One region of the Shewanella sp. ENK2 genome, then DNA from elsewhere that is predicted to be linked to it. Evidence: predicted binding sites of a transcription regulator. Region 1 holds the regulator's gene; each other region holds the start of a gene.
What was found. The regulator LexA, encoded in region 1, represses DNA repair genes until DNA is damaged. The targets are predictions, from matches to a motif close to TACTGTATNNNNATACAGTA.
Positions count from the first base shown of each region.

Region 2: recG (ATP-dependent DNA helicase RecG) is a predicted target of LexA. The motif match lies at 911-930, and genes of this name have one in related genera.
Region 3: ACGEDC_RS16375 (DNA polymerase II) is a predicted target of LexA. The motif match lies at 713-732, and genes of this name have one in related genera.

Region 1 covers NZ_CP171406.1:2,122,049-2,124,331, reverse strand. Annotated here, with positions in the region: gene plsB (glycerol-3-phosphate 1-O-acyltransferase PlsB) at 1-598, opposite strand, end outside; gene lexA (transcriptional repressor LexA) at 1,008-1,625, shown strand; gene ACGEDC_RS09435 (cell division inhibitor SulA) at 1,622-2,128, shown strand.
Region 2 covers NZ_CP171406.1:2,262,250-2,264,532, reverse strand. Annotated here, with positions in the region: gene ACGEDC_RS10145 (sensor histidine kinase) at 1-217, shown strand, start outside; gene ACGEDC_RS10140 (response regulator transcription factor) at 221-841, shown strand; gene recG (ATP-dependent DNA helicase RecG) at 1,049-2,283, shown strand, end outside.
Region 3 covers NZ_CP171406.1:3,732,256-3,734,538, forward strand. Annotated here, with positions in the region: partial or broken gene dinG (ATP-dependent DNA helicase DinG) at 1-662, opposite strand, end outside; gene ACGEDC_RS16375 (DNA polymerase II) at 911-2,283, shown strand, end outside.

The DNA.
Region 1 (2,283 bases):
GCACACGAGCCACACGGATAAGCTTATGCGCAATACTGACATCTGTACCGTGTTCATCAGCCATATAACGCAGCGACATGGCATTAGAAAATTGAATGAAGTTATGGCGACCTAAAAATAGAATCATTAACCATTTACGTAACCATGTTGGGTTTTCACGCTCAAAAACCGCAGCGGTCATGGTGTCGTCTTCTTTACCAGGGATACGACCCCAATATAGGCTTACAGGAACAAGCTGGATGTCGAGCTCTTTGTTCTTTTGGTGTAATTCGAGCAACTTAGTAAAGTTTGCTACAAATTTATCGCTACTATGGCGCTTACCAAACAAGGGTTTACGCCCTTCCACACACACAATTCTAGGGGTATTGAAACCATCAACATCTAACCGTTCATACGGACTTGGCAAGTTATATTTAGCTGTCATTTCATGTAAGGCAGCAATATCACTCAGCGACTCCGTTTTCATCACATAGACCACTGGCTTGTCAGGATCTAAGTTAAGGTCAGCGAACGGATCTTCAGGCACAACAACACTGTGTACCATTAATTTCTGAATCCAACGTAATGATTTAGCAATGATAGAATCTGGTTTTAGCATGGGTCTTCGCATTATCAACAACGATTTATTGCGCATAGGATACCAGAATATCATTCAGTTACACTAACCTCGGTAAATCTAGTTAACATTTAAGTAGCAAGTTTTGTTGGTTCTAACATCAAGTATCAATCACTTAGTAAGTAGCAAAACATTTAGGTACAGTACTGTATAAATAGACGGTATCCAGTACTTTTTGGCTTATTGCCTTAAGTCATAAATAATAAAACACACTAATTTACCGACGACCCACAAAAACAATAAACCACTGATTTAATAACCTTTAAATAACTAAAAACTTCGATAAAAATTCATATCTATTGCTTTATCAGCAAAAAATGTTGGTTAATACTTGCGCGACCAAAGATACTGTATATAATGACAGTCACTGTATAAAAAGACAGGAATCAACATGAGACCTTTAACGCCACGACAAGCTGAAATTCTAGAATTAATTAAATGCAATATTGCCGAGACAGGAATGCCACCAACTCGTGCAGAAATTGCCACTAGATTAGGCTTTAAAAGTGCTAATGCTGCAGAAGAACATTTAAAAGCACTCGCTAAAAAAGGTTGCATTGAAATTATTCCAGGTACCTCTCGCGGTATCCGTATGGTCCAAGAAGAAGAGGAAGTCGAAGAAGGCTTACCACTGATTGGTCAGGTTGCGGCTGGTGAACCAATTTTGGCGTTAGAACATGTTGAACAATACTTTCAAGTTGATCCTGAAATGTTTAAACCCAATGCTAATTTCTTACTACGTGTTCGTGGCGACAGTATGAAGGATATTGGCATTATTGAAGGCGACTTATTAGCGGTTCACAAAATGCAGCAAGCTAAAAATGGTCAAGTCGTTGTTGCCCGTGTTGATGATGATGTCACTGTGAAGCGTTTTGAAAAGAAAGGCAACGTTGTTTATCTGCATGCAGAAAACGAGCAGTACTCGCCGATAAAAGTCGATTTAACATGCCAAAGCCTTACGATTGAAGGGCTCGCTGTTGGCGTTATCCGTAATGGAGGTTGGTTATGAACACATTAATAGGTAATGCACCACGTCACCCAGGTTTATGGATGGACATGGCATCAGCAGCTGCGCCAGTAAAGCAAGGTATCGAAACCAAACAAACAGCTAACCAAGGGTTAACTGAATTAACTCAGCTATGCGGCCAGTTAGCCGTATTAAGTCAACAAGGGCGATGGATTGTACTGATTAATCCGCCTCACATTGGTTACAAACAAATTCTAGCGAACGCCAATGTCAGAATGGACCGTGTATTACTGGTTCACACTAAAGATGAAGTCGAAACACTGTGGGCAATGGAAAAAGCACTCACAAGTGGTACATCCAGCGCAGTCATTACATGGACAACCCCATTAGATGCTCGTGATAATCGTCGCATTCAATTAGTCGCTAAAAGCGCCTTAGCGCAAGGTGTCATTATTGAAGATGTAAATACTCACTTACGTGATGACCAATTAAACGCCAGTAATCCTGTGACTGCAACCCAATTGAATTTATCTGCATTTCACTAAAGTCTATTTGCTAAAAAAGCCCTTCATTTCGGTGACGGGCTTTTTTTGCGCCTTTTTTCAGCAAATTAGATGATAAAGTGATCTTGATCAATATTTAATCTCCAAGTAATGTAGTTAACAAGGGAGTAACATTTATTGACCTCTCTTAGTGGTAA
Region 2 (2,283 bases), 140 kb from region 1:
TACCGCAACTGAATGTTGGTGGCAGTTTAGCCATCAAAACAACACCCTAAACGTACGTTTATCTGATAATTCATCAACACAAGCGATAGTGGAAGGAAACGGACTAAAAGGCATCGCAGAACGGGCTCAATTGCTCAAAGGCGCATTTAACTATCAAATTACCGATGGTTATCAGTTCACGATTTCATTGCCTCTTTCTACCGATAAGGACAGCTGATTCATGAAAATTTTACTGGCAGAGGATCAAGCTATGGTGAGAGGAGCGCTTTCAGCACTGCTCACTCTTAGCAATGATGAAACCATTGGCCCAGTTGAAGTCACAGAAGCCGAAGACGGCACTCAGGCTATTGCGTTACTCAAACAACACTCGTTTGATTTACTGCTCAGTGACATCGAAATGCCAGGGCATACAGGCCTTGAATTAGCACAATGGCTTAAAGAACAGCAAGGTGCAGCACTGCAAACCAAAGTCATTATCTTAACCACCTTTGGTCGAGCCGGTTATATCAAGCGAGCGCTTGCCTGTGGCGTCGATGGCTTTTTATTAAAAGATGCCCCCACAGAAAGTTTATTATCGGCAATCAAGCAGGTCATGGCTGGCAAAAAGGTGATCGATCCTGAGCTTGCAATCAGTGCCATCGGGGATATTGATCCGCTAAATGATAAGGAACGAAAAGCGTTACGATTTGCCAGCGAAGGATTATCTACCAGTGATATTGCCGCGAAGCTGTTCATTGCCGAAGGGACAGTCAGGAATTACTTGTCTGAAGCGATCAGTAAGCTTAATGCCAGTAATCGTATTGATGCTGCCCGTATCGCTAAACAAAAAGGCTGGTTATAGCGTTACTTAGCTGCCAAAAAGGGGAATATTATTGCCTTGTATTCAAACTCTGCTAAGATAGGCATAAATATCTGTATATATTTACAGTACTATTGTCTCTAGCAAGCATTCTCACTCGATAGTGAACTGTATAACTTATTGGATAACTCTGTTAACCCTTGCTAGCATGATAGCGCCAACACTCGACAATATGAAGGCATTGTGGATTTGCAACCATTGGATCAGGTTCCTATTACCGACTTAAAAGGCGTAGCCAAAAAAGTCGCTGAAAAACTCGATAAGCTGGGTATTAAAACAGTACAAGATGTGCTGTTTCATCTGCCTATGCGCTACGAAGATCGCACCCAAATCTATCCCATTGCGAGTTTATATCCTGCCATGTATGGCACTGTCGAAGCAGAAATCATTTCTACCCAAATTGTCCCTGGCCGCAAACGCATGCTGACCTGCACTATTGCAGACGACACAGGAATGCTAACCCTACGTTTCTTTAACTTTTCAGTTGCCCAACGTAATGGCATGCAAAACGGCGCGATTATTCGCGCTTATGGTGAAATTAAGCGCGGTAAAAGACACTTTGAGATTATTCACCCCGAATACAAGATAATCAAAGAAGGCGAGAATCCAGCATTAAGTGATTCACTGACCCCCATTTACCCTTCAACAGAAGGTCTTAAACAAGCCAGTTGGATTAAACTAACCGAACAAGCACTGACTCACCTAACTCACGGCGGGCTAACCGAGTTACTACCCGCCGAGTTGCAACCAAATAATATGAGTATTAGCCATGCTTTACAGTTAATACATAGGCCTCCCAATGACATCGAACAAGCTGACTTGGAGATGGGGATGCATCCTGCTCAGCAGCGGTTAGTACAAGAAGAGTTATTGGCACACAATTTAAGTATGTTAAAACTGCGTCAACGTAACAACCTTGATAAAGCTGTCACGCTTTCGGCAACAGGCCAACTACTAAACCCGTTTTTAAAATCCCTGCCCTTCAAACCCACAGGGGCTCAACAGCGAGTGGTCGCAGACATAAGCCAAGATATTGAGAAACCAACACCAATGATGCGTTTAGTGCAAGGTGATGTCGGTTCAGGAAAAACCTTAGTTGCTGCACTGGCAGCGCTACAAGCCATTGAAAATGGCTACCAAGTGGCGATGATGGCACCCACCGAATTGTTGGCTGAACAACATGCTATTAATTTTGCAGCGTGGTTTGAGCCGCTCGGACTAAAAGTCGGCTGGCTTGCAGGTAAACTAAAAGGCAAGGCAAGGGCTCAATCACTCGCGGATATCGCTGATGGTAGCGCTAATATGGTCATTGGCACCCACGCCATCTTCCAAGAGCAAGTCAATTTTGACAAATTAGCACTGATAATTATCGATGAGCAGCATCGCTTTGGAGTGCATCAACGGTTGGGCCTACGTGAAAAAGG
Region 3 (2,283 bases), 1.6 Mb from region 1:
TGATTAACAATAAGTACATCCCAGGTTTCGACATCTTCACGAGCTTTATGAAAAGGGCAGTGATGATGGCTCGACATTTGCCGATGACAACTGTGCTTATCACAGCAAATTTGCTGCCATAAAAAGTCAGGAATAGGCTTTTTTAATGTATCAATCTCGCCGTTCCACTTATTGTCGTTAAAATCTTGATGTAGGGCTTTGAGGAGATCTATTTGACTTTGATCTGGTTTAGTTTGCCACATTGCCATCTGAGATGTGTCTTCAGGACCTATCATGGCAGCGAGTTTAGCTAAACATACGTAACGCTGGCGGCCTTTAACTAAACCGAATTTAAAATCAACGCCAGATTGTTGCAAAAAGAAAGGTAAATCCTTGTGCAATAACTGCTCCTGCAAAGCTACTGTTGCTGTCGCGATACAGACCTTTTTCTTACTTGCCAAAGCTAATGGAATCGTTCCGAGAATATAAGAAAGGGATTTACCAATACCAGTTCCTGCTTCACAAACCAAAATGCGTCGTTGTTTATCATAGTCACCAGCTAGGGTTTTTGATATTTCTGCCACCATAAAGTTTTGCTCTCTGCGAGAACGAAAATTTGGCATCGCAGTCGCAATATCTTTATAGATAGTGCGGATCTGGGTTTTGATATGATCCGTTAGCATGTAGGGTCCATTAGCAATCTTTACTTACTAATTCTGTATTAGCTGTTATATGCTGTACATAATAACAGTGATTTTAGTTGTTCGAAATATATAATCTAGCTAAAAGCTAAGCGAAGACTTTTAGCGACAGGATTCAAATTGGATAATGAAGGGCTCGATCTTAGATGTTATGAATATCTATGGCTATGACCTTATTCAGTTAATCACACTCAATATGTAAAGTAATCTTGTTAATCCATGGACACTCAATTGCAAAAAACACCCTAAAAGGGCTCGTACTCACCCGACACGCCATTTATCGACATGGCCGATTACTATTGCAGTATTTTATAAAAACAGCTGACGGTCCTGCAATCATTGAGGTGGAGCAGTTTGATGTTATTTGCTTTTGTAAGCAGATAGATTCTGAGTTCATTTTAAGTCATTTTAGTACTGGTATAAGAATTGAGCCGGTAAGCCTAAAAAATTTTAATTACGAAGATGTGTCTTGTGTTTATGTAAAATCAACAACGATGTTAAAACAGGTGCTGCGCATTGCTAATGACGCTGGTATTGAAATTTATGAAGCAGATATTAGACCTGAACAACGTTTTTTAATAGAAAGATTTATAGCATTACAAGCTGAATTTGCCATTAATGCTCCTTTATCACAGCCGCCGTATAACACTGATAATCATCCAAGGACTTACACTTACTTAGCAAGCAAAGCCAGAAGAACAGAAGTTAATGTGCCTGTCTCAATGGTGTCTTTAGATTTTGAATGCAGCCCAACTGGTGAACTGTATTCTGTTGGTTTATATGGTTCACATTCAGCGCTAGATGAGCAAACCGACCTTTATCAGAAAGTCATCATGGTAGGAGAGTCTGAATCAATAGATAACAAAAAGTTTGATAGCGACAAATTAAGCGATGATGACATTCACTGGGTGAGCGATGAAGTCTCATTAATTAAAGCTCTGATAACTTGGTTCAAAGAGTATGACCCTGATGTCATTATTGGTTGGGCGGTGGTGACCTTTGATTTGGCGCTACTGTATAAGCGTTGTCAAATACATCAAATAGCATTATTAATCGGTCGCGATGAACAAGCGCTGACTTGGAAGGTGGAAGATAAGTATCGTCCTGAGACACTATCGCTGCCTGGACGGGTTGTACTTGATGGTATTGATTGGATAAAAGCGGCTTTTTATCAATTCGAGCGTTATTCACTAGAGCATGTTTCTCAGCACTTATTAAACGAAGGCAAGGCCATTGATCATGTTGAAAATCGTGGGCAAGAAATATGTCACCTTTTTGAGCACAACAAACAAGCATTAGCTTTTTATAACTTAACTGATTGTAGATTAGTGTGGGATATCTTTAAAAAGACCCAATTACTGGCTTTTGCATTAGAAAGAGCAAAATTAACGGGTCTTGAGTTTGGGCGAGTAGGTGCCTCGGTCGCTGCATTTAATAACTTGTACTTACCGCATCTTCATAGAAGTGGTTTTGTTGCACCAGCGAGAGCGGCCAGCAATGGTTTAGAATCTCCAGGTGGCTATGTCATGGACTCCATTCCAGGTTTTTATAAAGATGTATTAGTCCTCGATTTTAAAAGTTTGTACCCTTCAATAATACGTAC